DNA from 2 places in the Streptomyces sp. NPDC003016 genome. Region 2 is predicted to be linked to the other one. Evidence: riboswitches for the same ligand, from Rfam matches in the RefSeq annotation. Region 2 holds a riboswitch; the other holds the start of a gene.
The links. A riboswitch is a leader RNA that binds a small molecule or an ion and turns the genes downstream of it on or off. The one in region 2 is predicted to bind glycine.

Region 1 (7,448 bases), on a different contig from region 2:
TCCTCGCGACGCCCTTCACGTCCCCTGTGCCCCGTGCCCGCTCCGGCACGGGGCACAGTACTGACCCATGCCGACCCGTCCGGACTAGCCCGTACCGGCCACCCCGAACCACCCGAAAATACGCCCCGGTTGAGCTGAACCGCCCGCACGGGTGACGCGTCATCAATCAGTGAGGAGAGCTGTCGTGAAATCCCTGCGGATCGACGTCCGTAGGGCAACACTGGGACCGGACCGATTGATACGGGGGGCGGCCATGAGCACCGCATCGAGCCGCAGGACACTCACCACAACGCAGCGAAAGAACCCTTCCATGTGCCAGCACCAACCAGCCTGCCCGACCGCCGAATCCGCCGATCGGGAAGCCGCCCGTCTCGTGGCACACCATCCGGAGCAGGGCTGGAGCCTGCTGTGCAACGGAGTTCTCGTCTTCGAGGACACCGGCGAACTGCTGCCGGACGGCCAGATCATCGCCCCGCACCGCCCGCTGGACGTCGTCAAGGCCGCGTAGCCCGGCCCGTACGCCGAGTACGGCCGTAGCGCGGTACGACGGAGGGGCCGGTCCGGAGAAATCCTCCGGACCGGCCCCGACGCACATCGGCGCCTCTGCGCCGTCCCCGCGTCCGTCAGTTGTCGTACGCGTCCAGCGGCGGGCACGAGCAGACGAGGTTGCGGTCACCGAACGCGCCGTCGATCCGGCGCACCGGCGGCCAGTACTTGTCCGAGGCCGAGACCCCGGCCGGGAAGACCGCCACCTCACGGCTGTACGCGTGCTCCCACTCGCCGCCCAGCGCGGCCGCCGTGTGCGGCGCGTTGCGCAGCGGGTTGTCGTCCGCGGGCCACTCGCCCGACGCGACCTTCTCGATCTCGCCGCGAATGGCGATCATCGTGTCGCAGAACCGGTCGATCTCCGCCAGGTCCTCGCTCTCGGTCGGCTCGATCATCAGCGTCCCCGCCACCGGGAACGACATGGTCGGCGCATGGAAGCCGTAGTCGATGAGGCGCTTGGCGATGTCGTCCACGCTGACGCCCGTCGCCTTCGACAGCGGCCGCAGGTCGACGATGGCCTCGTGCGCCACCAGCCCGTTGGGGCCGGTGTAGAGCACGGGGTAGTGCGGCTCCAGCCGCTTGGCGATGTAGTTCGCCGCGAGCACGGCGACCTGCGTGGCGCGCTTGAGCCCCTCGCCGCCCATCAGGCGGACGTACGCCCACGAGATCGGCAGAATGCCCGCCGAGCCCCACGGAGCGGCCGAGATGGGCCCCACGCCCGTCTCCGGACCGGCCGTCGGCTGGAGCGGGTGGTTCGGCAGGTACGGCGCCAGGTGGGCCCGTACGCCGACCGGACCGACGCCGGGGCCGCCGCCGCCGTGCGGGATGCAGAAGGTCTTGTGCAGGTTCAGGTGGGACACGTCCCCACCGAACTTGCCCGGCTTGGCGAGTCCGACCAGCGCGTTGAGGTTGGCGCCGTCGACATAGACCTGACCGCCGGCCTCGTGCACCGTCGCGCAGATGTCGGCGACGTGTTCCTCGAACACCCCGTGCGTGGACGGGTAGGTGATCATCAGCACCGACAGCTCGTCGCGGTACTGCTCGATCTTGGCGTGCAGGTCCTCGACGTCGACCTCACCGTCCTCGCGGGTCTTGACCACGACGACCTTCATGCCGGCCATGACCGCGCTCGCCGCGTTGGTCCCGTGCGCGGACGACGGGATCAGGCACACCGTGCGCTGCTCGTCGCCATTGGCCCGGTGGTACGCCCGTACCGCCAGCAGCCCTGCCAGCTCGCCCTGTGAACCGGCGTTCGGCTGGATCGACACCGCGTCGTACCCGGTGACCTCGGCCAGCCGCTCCTCCAGCTCCCGGATGAGCGTCAGGTACCCCTGCGCCTGCTCGACCGGCGCGAAGGGGTGGACCGCCCCGAACTCCGGCCAGGTGACCGGCTCCATCTCGGTGGTCGCGTTCAGCTTCATCGTGCAGGAGCCGAGCGGGATCATGCCGCGGTCGAGCGCGTAGTCGCGGTCGGCGAGCCTGCGCAGGTAGCGCAGCATCGCGGTCTCGGAACGGTGCTGGTGGAAGACGGGGTGCGTGAGGACCTCGTCGCTCCGCAGCAGCCCCTCGGGCAGCGCGTCGGCCGTCTTCGCGTCGAGCGCCTCGATGTCGGCGTCGACCCCGAAGGCCGACCAGACCGCGGCGACCTGCGCGCGGGCCGTCGTCTCGTCGCAGGCGAAGGAGACGTGGTCGGCATCGACCAGGTACAGGTTGACCCCGCCCTCACGGGCCGCGGCGACGACCTCGGCCGCCCTGCCCGGGACCCGCGCGGTCAGCGTGTCGAAGTACGAGCCGTGCACGACCTCGACCCCGCCGGCCCGCAGACCCTCGGCGAGCAGCGTCGCGTACCGGTGCGTGCGGCGCGCGATGCCGCGCAGCCCGTCGGGCCCGTGGTAGACGGCGTACATGCCGGCCATGACGGCGAGCAGCACCTGCGCCGTGCAGATGTTGCTGGTGGCCTTCTCCCGGCGGATGTGCTGTTCCCGCGTCTGGAGCGCCAGCCGGTACGCCTTGTTGCCGTCGGCGTCGACGGAGACACCGACGAGCCGCCCCGGCAGGCTGCGCGCGAACTTCTCACGTACGGCCATGAACCCGGCGTGCGGGCCGCCGAAGCCCATCGGCACACCGAAGCGCTGGGTGGTGCCCACCGCGATGTCCGCGCCGAGCTCGCCGGGCGAGGTCAGCAGCGTCAGCGCCAGCAGGTCGGCGGCGACGGTGACGATCGCACCGAGCTCGTGCGCCTGCTCGATGACGGGCTGGATGTCCCGTACGGCGCCCGAGGCGCCCGGGTACTGAAGCAGCACGCCGAAGACACCGCGCCCGGCGACCTCGGCCGGAATGCCTCCGGACAGATCGGCGACGACGACGTCGACACCGGTCGGCTCCGCACGCGTCCGGATGACGGCCACGGTCTGCGGCAGCGTGTCGGAGTCGATCAGGAAGACGCCGTTCTTGACCTTGCCGACGCGGCGCGAGAGCGCCACGGCCTCGGCGGCCGCGGTGCCCTCGTCGAGCAGGGAGGCGCCCGAGGTCGGCAGACCGGTCAGATCGGCGACCATCGTCTGGAAGTTGAGCAGCGCCTCCAGCCGGCCCTGCGAGATCTCCGGCTGGTAGGGCGTGTACGCCGTGTACCAGGCCGGGTTCTCCATGACGTTGCGCAGGATCACCGGCGGCGTGAAGGTGCCGTAGTAGCCGAGCCCGATCATCGGGGCGAGCACCTGGTTGCGGTCCGCGAGCGTACGCAGCTCGGCCAGGACCTCGGCCTCGGTGCGGGCGTCGGGCAGCCCGAGCGCCTCGGCGCTCTTGATGGCGTCCGGCACCGCGGCCGCGGTCAGCTCGTCGAGCGAGCCGTACCCGACCTGGGCGAGCATCTTGGCCTGAGCTCCGGCATCGGGCCCGATGTGGCGCTGCTCGAAGGGGATGCCACGCTCGAGCTGCGAGAGCGGAATGCGGTGTGCGGTCATCTGCGGAAGGCCTCCTGGTCTGACGCGACCTGCGAGGGGCACCACGGCACGGGTGCCCGGACGGCCTCCCCCTCTGTCATCTCAACCTGAGAGCTTCACCGGAAGACCGTACGGACATCGCTGACGTCGAAGGTCGTTCCGGCTTTCACCGTCGGTGAGGAAGGGAGCCGCGACAGGTGCTGTGCTGCTCTCCAGCACATGCCCGCCCGACGCCCGCCCTGCTTTCCAGAGTGACCTCGTCCGTGCGGTACGGGGGCCTGAGAGATTCCGGGGAGGATTTGCTCCTTCGGCGTCCCCGGCATGTTCACCGGCGACTCTCCCGCACGGGGTCAGCAGCCATTTGCCAGCCTACCAGCGGGCCTCGTCACAGATCCCTCGAGTGGCCGAGTCCACAGTTGTGGCCTTTCGTAGGGTCTACGGAGCAGCTGCGATCAGTTGGAGGGACCGTGCAGACCGACATCGATCCGCGCAGTCTGATCGGCCGGAAGGCGTTCGACCGCAATGGCACCAAGATCGGAACGGTGGACGAGGTGTACCTCGACGACGCCACGGGGGAACCCGAATGGGCAGCCGTACGCACCGGCCTCTTCGGCCGCGACGCCTTCGTCCCCCTGGAGCCCAGCACGGTCGTGAACGACTCCCTCCGCGTCCCCTACGACCGCTCGCTGATCAAGGACGCCCCGGACTTCGGCGTCGGCCGCCACCTCTCCCCCGAGCAGGAACTCCAGCTCTACCACCACTACGGGCTCGACATCTCCTCCCCCGCCCCCGGCCGGGACTTCGGCCGGCTGGCCGGTGACGACCCCGCCTGATCCCCGGCCGCCCTCACCAGCGGGAGCGGATCCGACGGCACCAGATCCGGATCGTCCACCTTGAAGGTCCGCACCCGCCCGGGCGCCGACGTCGGCTCCTCGAACCGCACGGTGACCCGTCCGACCCCGCTGCCCTGCACCCATCCCGCTCCGTACGCGACGTGCCGCACGTCCTGCCCGGCCAGCCACCGGCGCTCCGGCGGCGGCTCGGGCACCGGCGCCGCCAGCACCCCGCCGCCGCCCGGGTCCGTCTGCACGGCTTCTTCCGCCGACTGCGACTCCGCCTGCGCCCGCTCACCGGCCGCCTGGGCGAAAAGGTCTTCCTGCGTGAAGTCGGCGAGCCCGGTGACCCCCACCCCGAGCAGCCGCACCCCGCCCGTGGTGTCCACCGACTCCAGCAGCCGTCCTGCGGCCTCGCGCACCACTGCGGGGTCGTCCGTCGGCCCCCGCAGCGTCTCGGAACGCGTCAGCGTCGAGAAGTCGTACCTCCGCACCTTGAGGACCACCGTCCTGCCCGAGCGCCCGGCCGCCCGCAACCGCTGCACACACCGGTCGGACAGCCGGACCACTTCAGTCCTGATCCTGACCCGGTCGTGCAGGTCCACCTCGAAGGTGTCCTCGACCGACACCGATTTCGCGTCCCGCTCGGCCACCACGGGCCGGTCGTCGTGCCCGACGGCCATCCGGTACAGCGAGACCCCGTGCGCCTTCCCCAGCAGCCGTACGAGCTCGTCCTCGCCCGCTTCCACCAGGTCGACGACGGCCGTCATCCCCGCCCGCCGAAGGTGCTCCCCGGTGGCGGGCCCGACCCCCGGCAGTGTCCGTACGGGCATCGGCCCCAGCAGCTCGCGCTCGGTGCCCGGCTCTATCAGCGTCAGCCCGTCCGGCTTGGCCTGCTCCGACGCGATCTTCGCGAGCATCTTGGAGCCCGCGAGCCCCACGGACCCCGTGAGCCCCGTGACCGCCCGGATGTCCGCCCGCAGCCGCTCTCCGGCCCTGCGGGCGGAAGCCGAATCGTCGGCCACCCCGCCCGCCTCCAGATCGACGAAGGCCTCGTCGAGACTCAGCGGCTCCACCAGCGGGGAGAGCCGGCCGAGGAGCTCCATGACCTGTTCGCTCACGGAACGGTAGAGGGAGAAGCGCGGCATCAGATAGGCGGCGTTCGGGCACAGCCGACGGGCCTGGGCCACCGGCATCGCGGAATGCACCCCGAAGCGCCTGGCCTCGTACGAGGCGGTGGCGACGACCCCGCGGGTCCCGATGCCGCCGACCACCACCGGCTTTCCGCGCAGACTCGGCTTCGCCGCCTGCTCTGCGGCGGCGTAGAAGGCATCCATGTCGAGATGCAGGATGGTGGGCGCGGCTCTCACACCACCGATGCTGCCGTACGGCACTGACAATCGGCGGCCGGCAGCACGGCAGGGGGCCGGACCGCCCGTCAGACCGCCTTGTTGCGGCGCCGGGCGAGTTCGTCGGTGGGGTTGTGGCCCACCAGCGTCTCGCCCGTGTCGACGCGCTCGCCGTGCAACTGGGACAGCGCACTCTCCACGTCCCGCCAGACCACGCCCACGGCGATCCCGAACACGCCCTGCCCGCCCTGGAGGAGTTCGACGACCTCGTCGGGCGACGAGCACTCGTACACCGTCGCGCCGTCGCTCATGAGCGTCATCCGCTCGAGATCCTGAAACCCGCGGGCCCGCAGGTGCTGGACGGCGGCCCGGATGTTCTGCAGTGCGACACCGGTGTCCAGGAACCGCTTGACGATCTTGAGGACGACGACGTCGCGGAAGCTGTAGAGACGCTGTGTACCCGACCCGTAAGCGGGCCGCACGCTCGGCTCGACCAGCCCCGTGCGCGCCCAGTAGTCAAGCTGCCGGTACGTGATCCCAGCCGCCGCACAGGCGGTCGGCCCCCGGTATCCGACGCTGTCCGTGCTGTCGGCCGCCGCTGTCCCGCCCATGGCCGACGTCACGCTCTGCCGCCCCGCCAGAGGGCCGACCGCACTGCCGTGAAGCGGATACGGCCCGCCCGCCACCGTACCGTCGCCGCTGCTTCTCACGCCGACCTCCGTCCTTGACCTGCCCTGTCGACGGTAGGCAGTCACCCGGGGTGCGTCAACGATCGCCACACTCGGCACGCCGAGTGATAATCACCCTGAGAGTGGTTTCCCGTGCCCCACTCCAGGGAAAGGCTACTCGAATGCGCGGACAGCCCCTGGTGCACGGCTCACTGGCTGTTGGTCCCGAAGTCCTCGGGAGAGATCTGGTCGAGGAACTCACGGAACTTCTCCACCTCGTCCTCCTGCTCGTCGGGGATCGCGATGCCCGCGTCGTCCAGCACACCGTCACTGCCGTAGATCGGCGTTCCGGTGCGCAGCGCCAGCGCTATGGCGTCCGAAGGCCTCGCACTGACCTCGACTCCACTGGCAAAGACCAGTTCAGCGTAGAAGACCCCTTCCCGCAGGTCGGTGATGCGGACTTCGGTGAGCTCCTGGCCGACCGCTTCGAGTACATCCTTGAAGAGATCATGGGTCAGCGGCCTGGCAGGGGCCATCCCCTGCTGGGCAAAGGCGATCGCGGTCGCCTCCCCCGGCCCGATCCAGATGGGGAGGTACCGATCGCCTCCCACTTCACGCAGGAGCACGATCGGTTGGTTCGAGGGCATTTCCACCCGGACACCTACGACGTCGAGCTCGTTCACACAGCAACCCTAGGACGTGCCTGGCAGGTTTGGGTAGTCGGGCTCCCCCATGCTCAGTGCAGCCGTACGCCGAGAGCCGCCTGGATGAGGGCCGAATGGAGCCTGACGGACAACTCCGCGAGCTCCTTGGTCGTGGCCTCCGCATGCGCTCTGGTCTGCGGATTCCGGTGCCGACGCAGGGGCGCGACGACCTGCTCCACCAGGCCGGCCTCCCGTTCTGCCGCCGCTTTCACCGATCGCAAATGCCGCGGCTCCAGACCGAACCGTCCCAGGTCGGCGACGAGCTTGGCCACCGTGACGGCGTCGGCGTCGTACCCACCGCCCGGCAGGGACGAGATCAGACCATACGACTCCCACTCCTCGAGCTCCTCCTCGCCGACCTCGGCTGCGGCCAGGAACTCCGCGCGGCCGATCCGCACTGTGGCCG
Region 2 (7,448 bases):
CCCCGGTGGCCGGCCCGTCCAGCGGCGTACGGCCGGCCCGGCAGAGCTCGGCGACGGCGGGCGGCGGCAGCGGCACCCCGACCACGCCGTCCGGGTTCACGGCGATGCCGAGCTGCGGGGGCAGGCCGCGGGCGAACTCGCGGGCGGGCGCCACGGTGAAGGACATGTGGGGCCCGGCGCACCGGCGCAGCTGCTCCTCGGAGCTGTACACGGGGACGTACGCCTCGCCGTGGAGGTCCAGGGTGGGCAGGTCGAGGCTCGGGGAGTCGGGCCCGCCGCCGTTCGGCAGCGGCACCCACACCTGGCTGCGCCCCAGCACCTCGACGATGCGGGCGCCCGCGGCGGGGGCGCCGACCGAGGCGGCCAGCACTTCTTCGAGTTCGTTGCCGGGCCAGCCGCCTCCGCCGTGCGGGTGGGCGGGCAGGGGGAAGTCTGGGTAGTCCACGGGCACGACCCTAACGCGGCGCCGGCGGCACCCCGCGGGGCTGTTCCCGTAACCGGAGCTCCGTCCCGGCCGGGAAGTCGATCCCCGTCAGCGCCCCCGCCGCGTCCCGGTCCAGCAGCACCGCCGACGCGCACCCGGCGGGGAGCCGGCCGCCCTCCGCGTCCCGGACCAGCCGGCCCACCGCCCGCCGGTGCCGGGCGAACGCGTAGCCCGAGACCCCGCGGCCCCGCTCCTCCTGGCCGGCCCGCGCCACCTGCGGCGTCACGTCGAGCAGCACCAGGTGCAGGGCGACGCCCCGCCGGCGGGCGTCGCGCGCCAGCCAGCGCCGTACCCAGGCGAGCGTGCCGCAGTCGTGGACCACGACGCTCCCGCCGGAGCGCAGGGCCCGCCGCAGCCCGGCGTAGTGGGCGGCCCGTACGAGGGGGCGGTAGAGGGCGTACGGCAGCAGGCGCGGCATGCGCGCCTCCCACCGCTCGCGGACGTCCTGCGAGTCGATGCGGTGCGTCCCCGCCGTCGCCGCACGCCGGATCAGGGTGCTCTTGCCGCTGCCGGGCAGCCCCGAGACGACCACGACGTCGCCGGCCGCGAAGGCCAGCGTGCGCGGGCTGCGCCCGGCGCGTTCGCGCAGGTCGCGGACGGTGGGCACCGGCCGGCGGGTGGTCTCCCTGGCCGGCACGCCCTGTGGTGCGGGCACCGCGCCGTGCGTGGTGCCCGCGGTCGTCACGTACGCACCGGGCCGCTGCAACGTCATCGCACTCCCCCTGTCAGGTGTCCCCGCCCTTTTCCCCACCCTTGCCCAAGAAGTGTAAAGAAAAGGTAATGCGTCACAAGTGATTTGCCGCTGTGTCCAGGTACTGCCCGGCCGTCCCGCCACCGGAGGATGCGTGCAATGATGTGCCCGCCAACTCCATACCGGCCGCTTGAATCCGCGCGGGAGAGTCCGAAGCACGCAGAAGCACTCCAGGAGTGCCCGGTGCCCAGGACGCCGAAGGAGCAAGTCCCTCCCTTGAATCTCTCAGGCCCCGTACCGCGCGGGCGAGGCAGATCTGAAAAGCGGGCCGCCATGTCGCGGCTCCACCCAAGGTGCAAGCCGGGACTCTCCCGGTGAACCTCTCAGGTTCCGATGACAGATGGGGAGGATTGTCCTCACCTGTCATGCCCTGCCCTGGGAGCCCCACACATGAGCAATGCCCCCCGCCACACCGCCCTCGACGCAACTCACCGTTCGCTGGGCGCGACCATGACCGACTTCGCGGGCTGGGACATGCCGCTGCGGTACGCCAGCGAGCGCGACGAGCACAACGCCGTACGGACCCGCGCGGGCCTCTTCGACCTCTCCCACATGGGCGAGATCACCGTCACCGGCCCCCAGGCCGTGAACGCCCTCGACCACGCGCTCGTCGGCAACATCGGCACGATCGGCCCCGGCCGCGCCCGCTACACGATGATCTGCCAGGAGGACGGCGGAATCCTCGACGACCTGATCGTCTACCGGCTCGGTGAGACCGAATACATGGTCGTCGCCAATGCAGGGAACGCCCAGACCGTCCTCGACGCGATCACCGAGCGCGCCGCCGGGTTCGACGCCGTCGTACGGGACGACCGTGACGCGTACGCCCTGATCGCCGTCCAGGGCCCCGAGTCCCCCGGCATCCTGAAGTCCGTCACCGACGCCGACCTCGACGGGCTGAAGTACTACGCCGGTCTGCCCGGCACCGTCGCCGGCGTCCCCGCCCTCATCGCCCGTACCGGCTACACCGGCGAGGACGGCTTCGAGCTCTTCGTCGCGCCGGCCGACGCCGAGCAGCTGTGGCAGGCGCTGACGGACGCGGGCAAGGACGCCGGCCTCGTCCCCGCCGGCCTCTCCTGCCGCGACACCCTGCGCCTCGAAGCGGGCATGCCGCTGTACGGGCACGAGCTGACCACCGCGCTGACCCCCTTCGACGCGGGCCTGGGCCGGGTCGTGAAGTTCGAGAAGGAGGGCGACTTCGTCGGCCGCGCCGCCCTGGAGGCCGCCGCCGAGCGCGCCGAGACCGCGCCCCCGCGCAAGCTGGTCGGCCTGGTCGCCGAGGGCCGCCGCGTCCCGCGCGCCGGCTTCTCCGTGGTCGCCGACGGCAAGGTCGTCGGCGAGGTCACCTCGGGCGCCCCGTCCCCGACGCTGGGCAGGCCGATCGCCATGGCGTACGTCGACGCCGCGCACGCGGCGCCCGGCACCCCCGGCGTCGGCGTCGACATCCGCGGCACGCATGAGCCGTACGAGGTCGTCGCGCTGCCGTTCTACAAGCGCCGGAAGTGACCCCCCGCACAACCTTCCCGTTCACCAGCACTCCCCCGCGTACAGGAGAATTCAGGTCATGAGCAACCCCCAGCAGCTGCGTTACAGCAAGGAGCACGAGTGGCTGTCGACCGCCGAGGACGGCGTCGCGACGGTCGGCATCACGGAGTTCGCGGCCAACGCGCTCGGTGACGTCGTGTACGCCCAGCTCCCGGCGGTCGGCGACACGGTGACCGCGGGCGAGTCCTGCGGCGAGCTGGAGTCGACGAAGTCCGTCAGCGACCTGTACTCCCCGGTCACCGGCGAGATCGTCGAGGCCAACCAGGACGTCGTGGACGACCCGGCGCTGGTGAACTCCGCCCCCTTCGAGGGCGGCTGGCTCTTCAAGGTGCGCGTCGCGGAGGAGCCGGCCGACCTGCTCTCCGCCGACGAGTACGACGCCTTCTCCTCCGGCAACTAAGACCTCGAACGGGACCGTGATGACGCTTCTCAACACTCCCCTCCATGAGCTCGACCCGGACGTCGCCGCCGCCGTCGACGCCGAGCTGCTCCGCCAGCAGTCCACCCTCGAAATGATCGCCTCGGAGAACTTCGCTCCGGTCGCGGTCATGGAGGCCCAGGGCTCCGTCCTCACCAACAAGTACGCCGAGGGCTACCCGGGCCGCCGCTACTACGGCGGCTGCGAGCACGTCGACGTCGTCGAGCAGATCGCCATCGACCGCGTCAAGGCGCTCTTCGGCGCCGAGCACGCGAACGTACAGCCGCACTCGGGCGCCCAGGCCAACGCGGCGGCGATGTTCGCGCTGCTCAAGCCCGGTGACACGATCATGGGCCTGAACCTGGCCCACGGCGGTCACCTGACCCACGGCATGAAGATCAACTTCTCCGGCAAGCTCTACAACGTGGTCGCGTACCACGTGGACGACGCCACCGGTGAGGTCGACATGGCCGAGGTCGAGCGCCTCGCCAAGGAGTCGAAGCCCAAGCTGATCGTGGCCGGCTGGTCCGCGTACCCGCGCCGGCTGGACTTCGCCGCCTTCCGCCGCATCGCGGACGAGGTCGGCGCGTACCTCATGGTCGACATGGCGCACTTCGCCGGGCTGGTGGCCGCGGGCCTGCACCCGAACCCGGTGCCGCACGCCCACGTCGTCACCACGACCACGCACAAGACCCTCGGCGGCCCGCGCGGCGGAGTCATCCTCTCCACCGCCGAGCTCGCCAAGAAGATCAACTCCGCGGTCTTCCCCGGCCAGCAGGGCGGTCCGCTGGAGCACGTCATCGCGGCGAAGGCGGTCTCCTTCAAGGTCGCCGCCTCCGAAGAGTTCAAGGAGCGCCAGCAGCGCACCCTGGACGGCGCCCGCATCCTGGCCGAGCGCCTGGTGCAGCCGGACGTCACCGAGCACGGCGTGTCCGTCCTCACCGGCGGCACGGACGTCCACCTGGTCCTGGTCGACCTGCGGAACTCCGAGCTCGACGGCCAGCAGGCCGAGGACCGTCTCCACGGCCTCGGCATCACGGTCAACCGCAACGCCATCCCGAACGACCCCCGGCCCCCGATGGTCACCTCGGGTCTGCGGATCGGTACGCCGGCCCTGGCCACCCGCGGTTTCCAGGCCGAGGACTTCGCCGAGGTCGCGGACATCATCGCCGAGGCGCTGAAGCCGTCGTACGACGCCGAGGCCCTGTCCGCCCGGGTGACCGCCCTGGCCGGCAAGCACCCGCTTTACCCTGGTCTGAAGTAGTTACGTACGACACAGACTGGAATGCCGGGGCACCGCGCACACTGAACAGTGAGTGCGGTGCCCCGCACCTTGTACCCGCCATTGATCATCTGCACCACCCCGGCAGACAGCGGCGTCTACCCACCCTTAGGAGTTCCCCCGTGGCCATCTCGGTCTTCGACCTGTTCTCGATCGGCATCGGCCCCTCCAGCTCTCATACGGTCGGGCCGATGCGCGCCGCCCGGCTCTTCGCGGGGCGCCTCAAGAACGACGGCCTGATGGCCCACACCACCGCGATACGCGCCGAGCTGTTCGGCTCCCTCGGCGCGACCGGTCACGGCCACGGCACCCCGAAGGCCGTACTGCTCGGCCTGGAGGGGGAGTCCCCGCGCACGGTCGACGTCGAGACCGCCGACGACCGGGTCGAGCGGATCAGGGCGGGCGGGCGCATCAATCTGCTCGGTGTGCACGAGATCGGTTTCGACTTCGACGAGGACCTGGTCCTGCACCGCCGCAAGGCCCTCCCGTACCACGCCAACGGCATGACCCTGTGGGCGTACGACGCCCAGGGCGCGCCGCTGCTGGAGAAGACGTACTACTCGGTGGGCGGCGGCTTCGTCGTCGACGAGGACGCGGTCGGCGAGGACCGGATCAAACTCGACGACACCGTGCTGAAGTACCCCTTCCGGACGGGTGACGAGCTGCTGCGGCTGGCCGGGGAGACCGGGCTGTCGATCTCCGCGCTGATGCTGGAGAACGAGAAGGCCTGGCGGACGGAGCCGGAGATCCGCGAGGGGCTGCTGGAGATCTGGCGGGCCATGCAGGACTGCGTCGCGCGCGGCATGTCCCAGGAGGGCATTCTGCCCGGCGGCCTGAAGGTGCGCCGGCGCGCCGCGAACACCGCCCGCAAGCTGCGCTCCGAGGGCGACCCGCTGGCCCTGTCGATGGAGTGGATCACGCTCTACGCGATGGCGGTCAACGAGGAGAACGCCGCGGGCGGCCGCGTCGTCACCGCCCCGACCAACGGCGCCGCCGGCATCATCCCGGCCGTCCTGCACTACTACATGAACTTCGTACCGGGCGCGGACGAGGAGGGCGTGGTCCGCTTCCTGCTCTCCGCGGGCGCGATCGGCATGCTCTTCAAGGAGAACGCCTCGATCTCCGGCGCCGAGGTCGGCTGCCAGGGCGAGGTCGGCTCCGCCTGCTCGATGGCGGCCGGCGCGCTGGCCGAGGTCCTCGGCGGCACCCCCGAGCAGGTCGAGAACGCGGCCGAGATCGGTATGGAGCACAACCTGGGCCTGACCTGCGACCCGGTCGGCGGCCTGGTCCAGATCCCGTGCATCGAGCGCAACGGCATGGCGGCGGTCAAGGCCGTCACGGCGGCGAAGATGGCGATGCGGGGCGACGGCAGCCACAAGGTCTCCCTGGACAAGGTCATCAAGACCATGAAGGAGACCGGCGCGGACATGTCGGTGAAGTACAAGGAGACCGCGCGCGGCGGTCTGGCGGTGAACATCATCGAGTGCTGAGGGACAGCGCCCGAAGCGGCGGCGCCTGACCTGAAGGGGCGGCACCTGAAGGGGCAGCGTCTGAAGGGGCAGCGTCTGATCAAGGGCTCCCGTCCTCGGGTTCCGCCGTGGCCGTGCGCCGGCCGGTGCGGGGTGCGAGGACGAGGGCGAGGGCGAGTAATACTTTCTTCATGCCCTCACGTATTACGCACGTCCGGCGGGCCACCGCACGGGACGGGAAGCGGCTCACCACGCTGGTGCGGTCTTCCCGCGCCTACGAGGGTCCGTACGCCCCGATGGTCGCCGGGTACCGGGTCGGGCCCGACTACATCGAGGCGCACCGGGTCTTCGTGGCCGTCGGCCCCGACGACCGGGTCCTCGGGTTCTACGCCCTCGTGCTCGACCCGCCGGAGCTCGACCTGATGTTCGTCGCCGACTCCGCCCAGGGGCTGGGCATCGGCCGCCTGCTCGTCGCGCACATGCTCGGTGAGGCGCGCGACGCGGGGGCCGGCCGCGTGCGCGTGGTCGCGCACCCGCCCGCCGAGGGGTTCTACCTCAGTGTGGGCGGTGAGCGGACCGGAACCGAGCCCGCCAACCCGCCCGCGGTGATGTGGGATCGCCCGGAACTCACCATTCCGGTCGGCTGACACCTTCCGGCGGGCGGGTTCCGTTCCGGTCGCGCGGCCATTCGGAGGACTCCCGGGAACCGAGCGGGCCGCACAACCGTTGGCGGGATGGGCAAAGAGATCGTCAAAGGGCGCGGCCCGCGCCGGATTGAGCAGGGATCTTCATGGGTGTCAGTCTCTCCAAGGGCGGCAACGTCTCACTCTCCAAGGAGGCCCCCGGCCTGACCGCTGTCATGGTGGGCCTGGGCTGGGACGTACGCAGCACGACCGGGACCGACTTCGACCTCGACGCCAGCGCCCTGCTGCTCGATGTCAGCAACAAGGTCGTCTCGGACCAGCACTTCGTCTTCTTCAACAACCTCAAGAGCCCCGACGGCTCCGTGGAGCACACCGGTGACAACCTCACCGGTGAGGGCGAGGGCGACGACGAGCAGATCAAGGTCAGCCTCTCGACGGTTCCCGCCGAGGTCGACAAGATCGTCTTCCCGGTGTCGATCCACGAGGGCGAGAGCCGTGGCCAGAGCTTCGGCCAGGTGCGCAACGCCTTCATCCGGGTCGTCAACCAGGCGGACAACAACGAGCTCGCTCGTTACGACCTCTCGGAGGACGCCTCGACCGAGACCGCCATGGTCTTCGGCGAGCTGTACCGCAACGGCGCGGAGTGGAAGTTCCGTGCCGTCGGCCAGGGGTACGCCTCGGGCCTGCGCGGCATCGCGACGGACTTCGGCGTCAACATCTGATACGCCGCCGCAGGGCTGTCCGCGCCGGCAGGTCCGGCCCGGACAGCCCGGTCCGGCGGGTACGCCTCCTTCCCGCCAGTCCGACCAGTCGGTACGGTCCGTTCCTGGAACCCGGAAACCCGGAAATCCGGAA

Region 1: linked by a shared signal. The riboswitch ahead of gcvP (aminomethyl-transferring glycine dehydrogenase) and the one ahead of gcvT (glycine cleavage system aminomethyltransferase GcvT) in region 2 are both predicted to bind glycine.

Annotation. Positions count from the first base shown of each region.
Region 1 is NZ_JBSFTV010000049.1:6,969-14,416, reverse strand. Features, by position in the region: gene ACWDZ4_RS30585 (DUF5999 family protein) at 311-508, shown strand; gene gcvP (aminomethyl-transferring glycine dehydrogenase) at 624-3,509, opposite strand; glycine riboswitch at 3,745-3,841, opposite strand; gene ACWDZ4_RS30575 (PRC-barrel domain-containing protein) at 3,956-4,321, shown strand; gene ACWDZ4_RS30570 (DNA polymerase IV) at 4,249-5,691, opposite strand; gene ACWDZ4_RS30565 (MerR family transcriptional regulator) at 5,760-6,380, opposite strand; gene ACWDZ4_RS30560 (bifunctional nuclease family protein) at 6,548-7,021, opposite strand; gene ftsR (transcriptional regulator FtsR) at 7,075-7,448, opposite strand, start outside.
Region 2 is NZ_JBSFTV010000008.1:50,356-57,803, reverse strand. Features, by position in the region: gene ACWDZ4_RS08915 (enhanced serine sensitivity protein SseB) at 1-445, opposite strand, end outside; gene ACWDZ4_RS08910 (AAA family ATPase) at 456-1,196, opposite strand; glycine riboswitch at 1,367-1,485, shown strand; glycine riboswitch at 1,486-1,585, shown strand; gene gcvT (glycine cleavage system aminomethyltransferase GcvT) at 1,626-2,741, shown strand; gene gcvH (glycine cleavage system protein GcvH) at 2,800-3,180, shown strand; gene glyA (serine hydroxymethyltransferase) at 3,200-4,462, shown strand; gene ACWDZ4_RS08890 (L-serine ammonia-lyase) at 4,603-5,970, shown strand; gene ACWDZ4_RS08885 (GNAT family N-acetyltransferase) at 6,141-6,596, shown strand; gene ACWDZ4_RS08880 (TerD family protein) at 6,740-7,315, shown strand.